One region of the Pseudoalteromonas sp. PAB 2.2 genome, then DNA from elsewhere that is predicted to be linked to it. Evidence: predicted binding sites of a transcription regulator. Region 1 holds the regulator's gene; the other holds the start of a gene.
The links. The regulator FliA, encoded in region 1, starts transcription of late flagellar genes. The targets are predictions, from matches to a motif close to CTAAAGNTNNNNNNNNNNNNGCCGATA.
Positions count from the first base shown of each region.

Region 2: the regulator FliA is predicted to act here: its motif matches at 2,407-2,433, upstream of BWD47_RS00385 (DUF5610 domain-containing protein).

Region 1 covers NZ_LYPI01000010.1:214,735-220,710, reverse strand. Annotated here, with positions in the region: gene BWD47_RS09440 (chemotaxis protein CheA) at 1-1,723, opposite strand, end outside; gene BWD47_RS09435 (protein phosphatase CheZ) at 1,739-2,506, opposite strand; gene cheY (chemotaxis response regulator CheY) at 2,524-2,907, opposite strand; gene BWD47_RS09425 (RNA polymerase sigma factor FliA) at 2,947-3,657, opposite strand; gene BWD47_RS09420 (MinD/ParA family protein) at 3,684-4,544, opposite strand; gene flhF (flagellar biosynthesis protein FlhF) at 4,537-5,976, opposite strand, start outside.
Region 2 covers NZ_LYPI01000005.1:2,863-8,838, forward strand. Annotated here, with positions in the region: gene BWD47_RS00375 (RNA-binding protein) at 1-438, shown strand, start outside; gene murI (glutamate racemase) at 401-1,195, opposite strand; gene BWD47_RS00385 (DUF5610 domain-containing protein) at 1,262-2,377, opposite strand; gene trmA (tRNA (uridine(54)-C5)-methyltransferase TrmA) at 2,542-3,639, shown strand; gene BWD47_RS00395 (DUF523 domain-containing protein) at 3,641-4,096, opposite strand; gene BWD47_RS00400 (thiol:disulfide interchange protein DsbA/DsbL) at 4,156-4,794, opposite strand; gene BWD47_RS00405 (thiol:disulfide interchange protein DsbA/DsbL) at 4,814-5,437, opposite strand; gene BWD47_RS00410 (serine/threonine protein kinase) at 5,470-5,976, opposite strand, start outside.

The DNA of each region.
Region 1 (5,976 bases):
TGGTTGAAAAACCAGGTGCAAATATTAAATTATACGCTTCAGTGTCCGATAAACGACTCGCTTGGTCGTGATCGATAACCCCTTTGTTTATTGCTATTTTTTTCAGCTTCTCAGGATCCATACCTGCACCATCATCACGAATGGTTAGCAGAATATGATCGCCTTCTTGCGATGCTGAAAGCGTAACTGTCCCTGTACGAGGCTTACCGGCCGCTTCGCGCACCGCAGGCATCTCGATACCATGGTCAACAGAGTTACGCACTAAGTGAACAAGTGGATCAGCAAGGGCTTCAACTAAGTTTTTATCTAAGTCGGTTTCTTCACCGACTAATAGCAAGTTGATGTCTTTTTTCAAGCTACGTGCTAAATCACGAACAACACGCGGGAAACGACCAAATACTTTCTTAATTGGCTGCATGCGGGTTTTCATTACCGCACCTTGCAAGTCTGCCGTGACGACATCTAGGTTCGAAATAGCTTTCCCCATCGCCTCACTGTTGGTGTTATTTGCAAGGCTCACTAAGCGATTGCGCACCAACACCAACTCACCAACCATGTTCATAATTTGGTCTAACCGTTTAGTGTCGACACGCACGGTTGTTTCAGCTTGGGGAGGCGGCGCTTTTTTCGCCGCCGCAGCAGCCTGTTTCTCGGGCGCTTTTTCAGTTGGTGCAGGCTTACTCGTTGCAGGTTGTGGCGCAGATTTAGCAGGCTCAACCTTTGCAGCCACTGGGGCCGCAGGTTTTGTTGGCTCAACTTTGGTTGTTTCTGGCGTTTGCGGCTTATCTGTCTCTAATGATTGCGGCGCACTGCCTTTGCCATGTAATTCATCAAGTAATGCTTCAAACTCATCATCACTAATTTCATCATCAGAGCCTTCATTACTGACTGCAGGGGGGCTTTGCTCGACCGGAGCGCTTGGCTCAGCGGGAGCTTGGCTGGTAATTTTGTCGGCTTTTACTTCACCAAAACTGCCAACGCCGTGAAGCTCATCTAATAAGCTGTCAAACTCATCATCGGTAATATCATCGCTGTCACTGCTCATGGTGTCTGATGTGATTGATGCAGGCCCTTGGCCTTTACCGTGCAACTCATCGAGCAAGCTTTCGAATTCATCTTCAGTAATTTCATCTATGTTTTGTGGTTGAGCTTGGGTATCACCCAATCCCCCATCAAATAACATATCAAATGCAAACGGATCGTCGTCATCAATATTACTAGAGACATCAGCAGTAACTTCGGGTGTATCAACAACCGGTTCAGGCTCAACAGTGACTTCTTCTGCTACTTCGTCTGTTACGGTTGTGTCTTCACCAGCGAGCTCTTCTGCTGTTGGTGGTTGACTTAATTTATGTAGGACGTCTAAGAGGGCTTGATCTGCTGGCTCTGGTTGTTCACGATTTTGAATTGTCGCGAACATTTCATTGATTGTATCGAGGGCTTGTAAAATAACATCCATAAGTTCTGGTGTGACACTGCGCACGCCTTGGCGCAACAAATCAAACACATTTTCAGCACCATGACACGCATCAACAAGTTCAGTCATGCTTAAAAAGCCTGCGCCACCTTTTACGGTGTGAAAGCCTCTAAAAATAGCGTTTAGTAAGTCTTTATCATCTGGATTATTTTCAAGCTCGACCAATTGCTCTGACAAAAGCTCTAAAATTTCCCCTGCTTCAACAAGGAAATCCTGTAAAATATCTTCATCGACTTCAAAGCTCATGCAGCTACTCTCCTCTTAGAAGCCCAGACTTGATAATAGGTCATCAACTTCATCTTGTCCTGAAACAACATCATCGCGTGACTCTTTATCAATAATTGGCCCTTCTGGACCTGCCAGCGTATCGCTTTGTGCAGGTGCTTTGTCTATGGCCTGTTTTTCTTGTTTTATTTGACCATCGTCTTGACTGCCGAATACAGTTAAGAGATTGATTAAACTGTCTTCTACTTCGCGCACTAATTCGATAACACGGCGTATTACCTGCCCCGTCAAGTCTTGATAATCTTGCGCCATTAGCACGTTGGTCATCAAGCCTTGTAACTCATCTGTTTTGGTGTGCGAGTTATTCATGAACTTATCTAAGCTGTGGCATAACGTTTTAAATTCACCGAGTTCAATTTCTCGATTCATTAAACGATCCCACGTTGGTTTAATCGTGGCAATTTCATCAGCGAGCTGTTGTGCTATAGGCAAACTCGCTTCCACGGCATCCATCGTTTTATTGGCCGCGCTTTCAGTCATTTCCATGACATAATTCAAGCGCTGCTTTGCATCCGGGATTGCTTCTGTTGTTAAATCTGTGAGTCGAGTATCAAGATCGAAGTTTTTTAGTGCTTCATGAAGTTGTCGTGTCAATTTACCGACTTCAGCAAACAACTCTGATTGTTCTTTTGATGCTGTTTCAAGTATCAGCTTATCAGCCTTCTCTTGTTCACCATTTTCAAGATACTCAACAAGTTGACGAGCTTGCTCTAAACTTATTTGAGGCGCAGCAAGTGCTGACATAAGCCTCTCCCCTTAGATTAACCTAAACGTTCAAACACTTTTTCCAATTTGGTTTTCAGTGTCGCAGCAGTGAATGGTTTGACGATATAGCCATTAACACCCGCTTGAGCAGCAGCAACAATTTGTTCTTTTTTCGCTTCAGCTGTCACCATTAACACGGGGATATGTTTAAGGCTATCATCAGCACGAATTGCGCGTAATAGATCAATACCTTGCATTCCAGGCATATTCCAATCTGTTACAACAAAATCAAACTCTTGATTTTGCAACATCGGCAATGCTGTTGAACCATCATCAGCTTCCTGCACATTGGTAAAACCTAAATCCCTTAACAGGTTTTTAATGATACGTCTCATTGTAGAAAAATCATCAACAACAAGAATTTTCATGTTTTTATCCAAAACATCCTCCGGTGAGGTTTGAACCTTATTTACTTACTACTAATTAATCCAGTCATTGATTTTTGCTTTGAGCTTAATCATCGCCTGACCATGTATTTGACTCACACGCGATTCGCTAACATCGAGTATGTGCCCTATTTCTTTTAAGTTCATTTCATCGTTGTAATACAAAGACAAAACGAGTGCATCTCTTTCTGGTAAAGATTGGATAGCCGTCAATAGAGACTGGTTAAACCGTTCATTTTTAACATTATTAAACGGTTTGTCTAGTGCTAAATCATGCCCCATAGGTGTGATGACGTCTTCATCAACGCCTAAATCCTCTATACCCAGTACCTTACTGGAATTTACATCATGTAGAATATGATGGTACTCATCCAGTGTAATATCAAGTTTTTCAGCAACTTCTGTGTCTTTTGGCTCGCGGTTTAAAATACTCTCTAAATCCGAAATCGTTTCAGCGACAAGGCGTGCATTACGGTGAACTGAACGGGGAGCCCAATCACCTCGACGGATTTCATCGAGCATAGCACCTCGAATTCGAATACCCGCAAATGTTTCAAAACTGGCCCCTTTACTCGCATCAAAATTTTTCGACGCTTCTATAAGGCCAATCATACCTGACTGAATCAAATCATCGAGTTGCACACTGGCAGGTAAACGAGCAATTAGATGACACGCCACTTTTTTGACTAAAGAGGCATGTTTTTCAACAATCGCATTTAAATTCTGTGCTGATTGATATCCCATCGCTTTATTCACCGATGTTGTCATAGTTAACCGTTTACTAGTTTTTCAATAAAAAATTCTAAATGACCTGACGGTTGATTTGGAATTGGCCACTTAACTGCTTTCGTTGCTAATGTTTTAAATGCCACAGCGGCTGGTGAGTTTGGAAATAACTCCACAATCACTTTTTGGCGGCGGGTCGATTTGCGCATATTCTCGTCATACGGAATGGTTGCGACAAGTTCCATAGACACATCTAAGAATCGATCCGTTACTTTTGAGAGTTTAGCAAATAATTCTTGCCCTTCACGCATACTGCGCACCATATTGGCAACTATTTTAAATTTGTAAACGCCATGCTCACGACTTAACACTTTAATTAGGGCGTAAGCGTCGGTAATTGAGGTAGGTTCATCGCATACAACAACAACAACATCTTGCGCTGCACGCGAAAAGCTTAATACCATGTCTGAAATACCCGCAGCGGTATCGACAATTAAAATATCAAACTCAGTATTTAGCTCGCTAAATGCGCGGATAAGCCCCGCATGTTCTGACGGTGTTAACTCAACCATACTTTGCGAGCCCGAAGTCGCTGGCACAATTTTTATACCTGCTGGGCCTTCGACAAGAATTTCATCCAGTTCACACTCACCAGATAAAACATGAGATAAGTTTCTCTCGACACGTAAACCAAGCATTACGTCACAATTTGCCAACCCTAAATCGGCATCTAATACTAATACACGATTTCCCAGCTGACCTAATGCGATCGCGGTATTGAGTGACACATTCGTTTTACCCACACCACCTTTGCCGCCAGTGACAGCGATAACTTTAACGCCACTATTATTATTTTGATTCATTTTGCGCAGGCCGCTTGCTTGATCTAATACTGTGTTAATCATACATCCCTACTGTGTTCGACGCTACTGCTTGACGTCGTGAATGTTGTGCTTTTGCTCGTTTTAAATATAATTGCTCAGCTTTTTTTACTAGTTTTTCTGCATTCGCAACGCGAATATCTTCAGGAACACGCTGACCATTAGTAAGATACCCTATTGGCAAGCGATTTTGAATCGCAATACTAATAATCTCACCTAAACTAAGTGATTCATCTAACTTAGTGAAGATACAACCACTTAGTTGCACTTTTTTAAAGTGGCGAACGGTTTCTTGTAGCACGTTAATTTGCGCTGTTGCACTTAACACTAAATAACTGCGAATGTCGACACGCTGATTGCGCATTAATGTATTAAGTTGCTCAGTTAAGCGTAAGTCGCGTTGACTCATACCCGCAGTGTCTATTAATACTAGACGCTTATTGCGTAAATGGTATAACACTTCAGCTAATTCATTTGCGTCTTTAACTTGTTTCACACCACAGCCAATAATGCGGCCATAAGTGGCTAGCTGCTCATACGCTCCAATACGGTAAGTGTCTGTTGTAATAAGCGCGACTTTATCTGCACCATATTTTTGTGCACCAAGGGCTGCCAATTTCGCCACGGTGGTGGTTTTGCCCACCCCCGTAGGACCCACTAAAGCGTACACACCGCCTTGACGTAAAATTTCATTATTTGTTGTATGCATTTGGTTTTCAACCATTTGCAATAAGGCTTGCCACGCTTGTTGACGCGAAACGTCATCAGGAATAAAACACGCCATTTGCTCCGCAACATCACGCTCAATGCCCATACCGGCTAGGCGATCAATCATACAAGCGCGGGTAGGATCACGACGCGCCATGTCTTGCTGCATCAAACCAGATACTTGATGTTCAAGTAATTGACGAATGGCATTCATTTCTTCACGCATCGTCGCCATTTCTGAGTGGCTTGCGGGTGTGGCCGTTTTGTGTTCTGCTGGTGAATCTAAATCGTCGAAGCCTGTGTCTAAATCATCATCAAAACCTAAGCTATGTGCTTGTGTTTGCACTCGCGGTGCTGCTTGCTCTTGATAGCGAGGTTTTGCTGAATATTGCGGCTGCTCTTGCGGCGCAAAACTGTGTGTTTTTGGCTGATAATGTTCACTCGTTTCAATACCAGATTGATTAAACATTGAAGCAAGCTCTGGCGAACGAGGGCGTGGGGCTTGACGCTCTAGTAACGCTTGTAGGCTGTCTGCAACTTGGGCTTGTGGCTCAGGTTTAGCGCGCATAGGTTCTGGTTTAACGAAGTTATGCGACTGTTGTGGCGCTGTGTGTGCAGGCACCGGTTTCGCTTCGGCTTTTGGGGCTGCTTTGTCATAATCAACAGCGGCGACAATTTCAACACCATTCGCTAACTTTTTGTTAGACATAATAACCGCATCAACACCTAATTCATCTTTCACTTCTTT
Region 2 (5,976 bases), on a different contig from region 1:
CTTGCTGTATTAGGGTTTGTTATTGTTAAGTTTGCATTTTCGAGCTTAGCATTAGACCCTGCGTTGCTATTTGGTGCAGGCTTATTAATTGGTGCTTTAGTTATTGCAGCACTCTCATCAACGGCAAGTGAGGAGGCTGAAGTAAAAACAAAAACACTTTATGTTGGCAACCTTCCTTACCGAGCGAATGAAGGTGTTGTACGCGCTTTATTTGAAGAACAAGGTAAAGTCTTTAACGTTCGTTTATTGAAAGATAAAAACACTGGTAAACGTCGTGGCTTTGGTTTTGTTGAAATGGCTGAGGCAGATGCTGACAATGCAATTAATCAATTAAATGATAGTGAGTTCCAACAACGTACTTTAAAAGTACGTGAAGCAAAACAAAAACAAGAGAACGAGTCTAATAGTTTCCGTGAGGAATCTGATCAATCAGCGTAACAAGCTCTACGCTTAATTGCTGGTGACTAATCGGAGCCGTTGCATAATAGTGCAGCGGCTTTTTTTTGTCTGTTGCTAAATTTAATTGCTGCGTTGTAATAATACTACTGACACGATTTGCAATTGCACGGCCTGAGTCAATCAATTTAACGCGTTTGTCGTAATAGTTATTTATTGCATGGGCTAATAAAGGAAAGTGTGTGCATCCGAGTACTAATACATCAATATCATCTGCAATAGCGAGTTCAGCCATTGCTTCGTTGAATTCGGCTTTGAGTAGTTTTTTACTATGAAACAGTGTTTCTGCAATTTCCACCAGCTTAGTCGAAGCGTACAAGCTCACTTTTGTACCTTGACTGTGTGTCAAAATTAACGTCTCGGTGTATTTGCTTTTTGTAGTCGCGGGCGTGGCAAGTAAACCAATGTGCTTCGTATTACTTATGGCACATGCTGGCTTTATAGCAGGCACAACCCCCACAACTTCAATACTTGTATAGTGTCGAATAACGTCTAACGCAGATGTCGATGCTGTATTGCAGGCAATCACTAATATATCAACATGCAACGCATGCGTGTCTATAAAGTGTAATAGCCCTAATAAGCGTTGAATGATTGTTTGCGAAGTTTGCGCACCATAAGGCAGAAAGGCATTATCCATAAAATAGCTATAATCTGCATTCGGGATCAAAGCTTGGATCTGTTCAAGCACAGTTGTCCCACCAATACCTGAATCAAACACCATTATATGGACTGACAAACTACTTACCTCGGATCATGAAAGGCAAGCAGTTTGCCATGTGACTATCTAAAAAGAAAGCGAAGACTAGTTCTGTTCATTGGCTGAACGTAGTGTATTCATTTGCTCGAACATCGCTTTGGTATAATCAACCAATTTACTGACTTCTTCTTTATCTTGATTTAACCATTGCAATATTCCGGCAAGTTGATTTTGCAAACCAATATCACCAGCTTTATTAAAGGCTTCTTTTAAGTCATCGTTAAAAGGGGCGACCTTTTCTGCAACTTCTTTCTCTGGCGTTGGTTTATATTCTTCGTACCCTTTTATAGCTGCAACTGTTTTGGTTTGCTTCAAATCCATCGAAAAACCGACTAGCTGCTCATTACTCAAGTTAAGCTCTTTAGCTTGTTCAAAGGCTTCATCGAGTGAGCCTGAGAAAAATGTTTCGCTAACGCCTTGTAAGTCTTCCATCAACTCGTTAATGGCCTGCTGCTCTTGCTCATTAAGATCGCCATTCACTGACATAGAAAAAGATAAGTCACGTGATTGTGACGATTCACTGACATACGCTTCGTTGTCACCGTTTTTACTGTAGCTACTAGCGGACTTGCTCTCATATGCATCTGCAAAGCTAATACTGACTTCATCACCTTCGGCTGTGGTAAATGTATATTCGGCATTATTACTTAAGCTCACGTACTGTGCTTGGCTAACCGTCACGGCATTAGGTTTAGGATTAAATAAGTCTTCTTCAAGCTCATCAATACCTTTAAAGATACCTTCTTTCGATTTTTCGATACCCTCTTCGATATCGTCATTTAAGATGCCTGATTCTTTAAGTTCATCATAGGCATCATCGATTCCCATTTGTACGCCTTTGCGTGCCTCGCCTAACATGCCTTTTAACTTTTCATCATCAGCGCCATCTGCTTTTGCTTTACGCAGCGCACCACCAACAAAATTGAGTACATTTTTAACGATCTCATCAAAATCAAACAGGGGTTTATCTTTCTTTTCTTCTGCTTTAGGTAAACCAAGTGCTTGTGCAAGTTTATCGTCGAGTACTTTTGCAGCCAGTTCGCGGCCACGTTGTTGATAGCTATCTTGACGATTTTGAATGGTAGGCTGCTGCACAGACTGTTTACCATTGTATTTATTCAAATTTGTATTAGGCATATAGCCTAGGTTGCCAATTTTCATGATCCGACTCCATTTTATGGTTACCTCATTATCGGCCAAAAATCGCATAACTTAAGTTTTTTGTATAAAAAAACGACACTAAAATAAATAACAAAACTAGACAAATCCTCTCTGCTCCCTACAATAGCGCCGACAAATAGCTAAGAGATAAAAGGTAATCAGCCATGGCGGTTATAAAAATTGATACAACTCAATATGATGCACAATTGAGTGAGAAAGAGCAGCGCATCACGTCACAGTTTAGGCGCTTTGGTGTAAACACATTAGAAGTGTTCAGCTCTGATCCAATTCACTACCGTCAACGTGCAGAGTTTAGAGTGTGGCATGAGGGCGACGATTTATTCCACATTATGTTTGATCAGCAAAGCAAAGAGAAAATTCGCGTTGATGAATTTGATCCCGCCGCGCCACTCGTTGGCGAAGTGATGCAGGTGATGATTGAAAATTTAAAAGGGTGTGAGGTACTTCGCCGCAAGTTATTCCAGATTGATTACCTCTCTAGCTTAAGTGGTGAAATTCTTGTTAGTTTGCTTTACCACAAACCTTTAAACGATGAATGGCTAATTGCGATTAAAGAGCTTAAAGCAAAATTAAGCAGCCAGTTTAAAATCGACTTTATTGGTCGTGCACGTAAGCAAAAAGAAGTGATTGGGAACGACTATGTCGTTGAACGATTGAACGTAAATGGTAAAGAACTCATTTATCAGCAAGTAGAAAATAGCTTTACTCAACCAAACGCAAAAGTGAACATTAAAATGCTGGAATGGGCACAAGCGTTGTGTGAGCCCCTTAATAATGATTTGCTAGAGCTGTATTGTGGTAATGGTAACTTTTCAATTGCACTAGCCGGTTCATTTAACCGAGTACTTGCGACTGAGATCTCAAAGTCATCGGTTTATTCTGCACAGTACAATATTGCTCAAAACAAAGTCGATAATTTAGATATCATTCGTATGTCGAGTGAAGAGTTTACACAAGCCATGAAAGGCGAACGTACTTTTTCACGTTTAGACGGTATTGATCTAAACGGCTATAACTGCCAAACAATTTTAGTCGACCCTCCTCGAGCGGGGATGGATACTCTTACCTGTGATTTGGTGGCGAACTACGACAACATTATCTATATCTCTTGTAATCCCGAGACATTAGAACGAGATCTTGATCACCTTTGCAAAACACACGAAGTGAAACGTTTTGCGATTTTTGATCAATTCCCCTATACACATCATATTGAGTCTGGCGTCTTTTTACAGCGTAAATAACTTAAACTTTTGCCAGCGCAGCCAATAGCGCTGGCAATTGTTGTTCACTGAACACCTGTATATTATTGTCACTAAGTAACTTTGCAGTTAAACCCATTCCTCGAATCTTTTGCCCTGTGTGACTTCCATCATAAATATAATTACGTCCACATGACGGACTAGACTCTTTGAGTAGTGCGAACCGAATCCTTTGTTCTTTGCATACACGTAATGCTTGCTGTGCACCCGCTTTAAACTCTGCGGTGACGTCATGCGCATCCTGTGTTAATACTCTACCCTGGCTAATTTCAGCAGGCGCTCTTGGTGTAGGTAGACCACCCGCAACCTCAGGACAAAAAGACACAATACGCCCTTGCTGCTTCAGTGACTCTAATCCAGGATGTAATAAGTTTTGTGATTGACCGTCATAGCGTACCGGCTTTCCTAGTAAACAACTCGACACTAAAAGTTTTTTCATTTCTTCACCAAACAAAAAAGCTCCGCGAGCGGAGCTTTTAAATAATATTTTCGAGTCTCTTACTTAGCTGCTAAGTAATTAATTAGCTCAGCCATGCTTTTTGCATCGGTAATACCTGAGTCTGCACCTAAGATTAAACGATACTTACCATTCACAATAAAGGTTGGTACGCCTTTTAAGGCTCCTTTTTGTTGATAGTACTCTTGGTCGCGTTTCATTTTCGCTGCTATCGTACGTACTGAAAAACTGTTGTAGTACTTTTCAAAATCTTCAGCAGTTACACCTTGCGATACGAAAATATCTTTCATATCTGCAAGCTCATTAATACGCGCACGTTTACCATGAATGTGGTCAAAAATTGCACCAACTAACGCATCGCTATTTGGGAGTACTGTTGCTGTTGCATAACCTTGCGCAAGCACTGTTTGGATCTCAGGATCACGAGGACCAACAAAATTAACGTGATTCTTTTTAAATTTAACGCCGTCTTTAAGCATTGGCTTAAGCTCAGCAACAATTGGCTCGAAGGTATTACAGTGAGGACAGTAGAATGAAAAAAACTCGGTCACTTCAGGCTTTTTAGAAGCTCGCGCATCAATTGTTTCATAATGCTTACCTTCTTCGTATTGCGCCGCACTCGCTGTGGCAACGAAACCTAGCGTCACGGCCACAAATGCAGCTTTAACTAATTTGATCATTATTCAATCACTCCAAAAATTATTGTTCTAATAAAAACTTTACTAACGCATCAAGCTGCTCTTGGCTCTTGATGGTATTTATATTAATTTTATATTTATCATTCACGATAAAAGTCGGCACACCCGTTAACGCCCCCATCTCTGAGTATTTATTCTGTTTGTCTTGCATCGCTTTTTCTGCACTGATCACAGGCATGCTAGCAATTTCAGAGTCAAACACATCGCCGCTAATACCATTTGTCGCCAATAATGCTTTCACGTCTTTAATATTTTGCAGCGGTGCACGTTGAATATGAATGCTATGAAAAATTTGGTCGGCCACTTGCTCACCTTTACCATGTTGCTTTGCAATTAGGTAAGCATAACTTAGGTTACTTTGTGTTTGTTTCGATACACCACCTAAAAAGTTAACGTGATTCTTAACAAACTCAGTGCCTTCAGGCAGCGTTGAGGCCAGTGCTTTCGCCACTGGTTCAAACTTAAAACAGTGTGGACAGTAAAATGAGAAAAACTCAGTTACTTGTGGTGTAGCACTCTTTTTAGTGTTTAGTACTTCGTATTGATTACCTGCTTCAAAGTCAGCTGCCAGTGCTGCAAAAGGTAAACATAGAATGAGTAGACTTAATTTTAATTTTTTGAACATTGTTTTCTCGTCTTTACTTATCTTTTAAAAATTTATGGTAATAATTTTAACGGTGGTTCTTGTAGCGCTGCAAGCTGTTCTTTTAACGCGAGTATTTGCTGCTCCCAGTATTTGTCTTCTGCGAACCATGAAAAGTTCCGTGGGAATGCAGGATCATCCCAACGTTTTGCTAACCACCCCATGTAATGCACCATGCGCATCGCGCGTAATGGCTCAATTAATTTCAGCTGGCTGTGGTCAAAATCACAAAACTCTTCATACGCTGCTACCAAGGTGTCTAACTGTAACAGTTGATTGTTACGATCGCCACTGAGCATCATCCATAAGTCTTGAATTGCAGGACCTTGTCTGCTGTCATCGAGGTCAACAAACATCAGTGCATCACCCGCCCACAAAATATTGCCCGCATGGCAGTCACCATGTAATCGAATTGTCTCTACATTTTTATATTGGGCTGTGGTTTCTTTAATAACCAAATCCAAAATCGTATAAAAAGCATTTTCTAATGACGTTGGCATCAAGTTACTTGCTTGTAACTG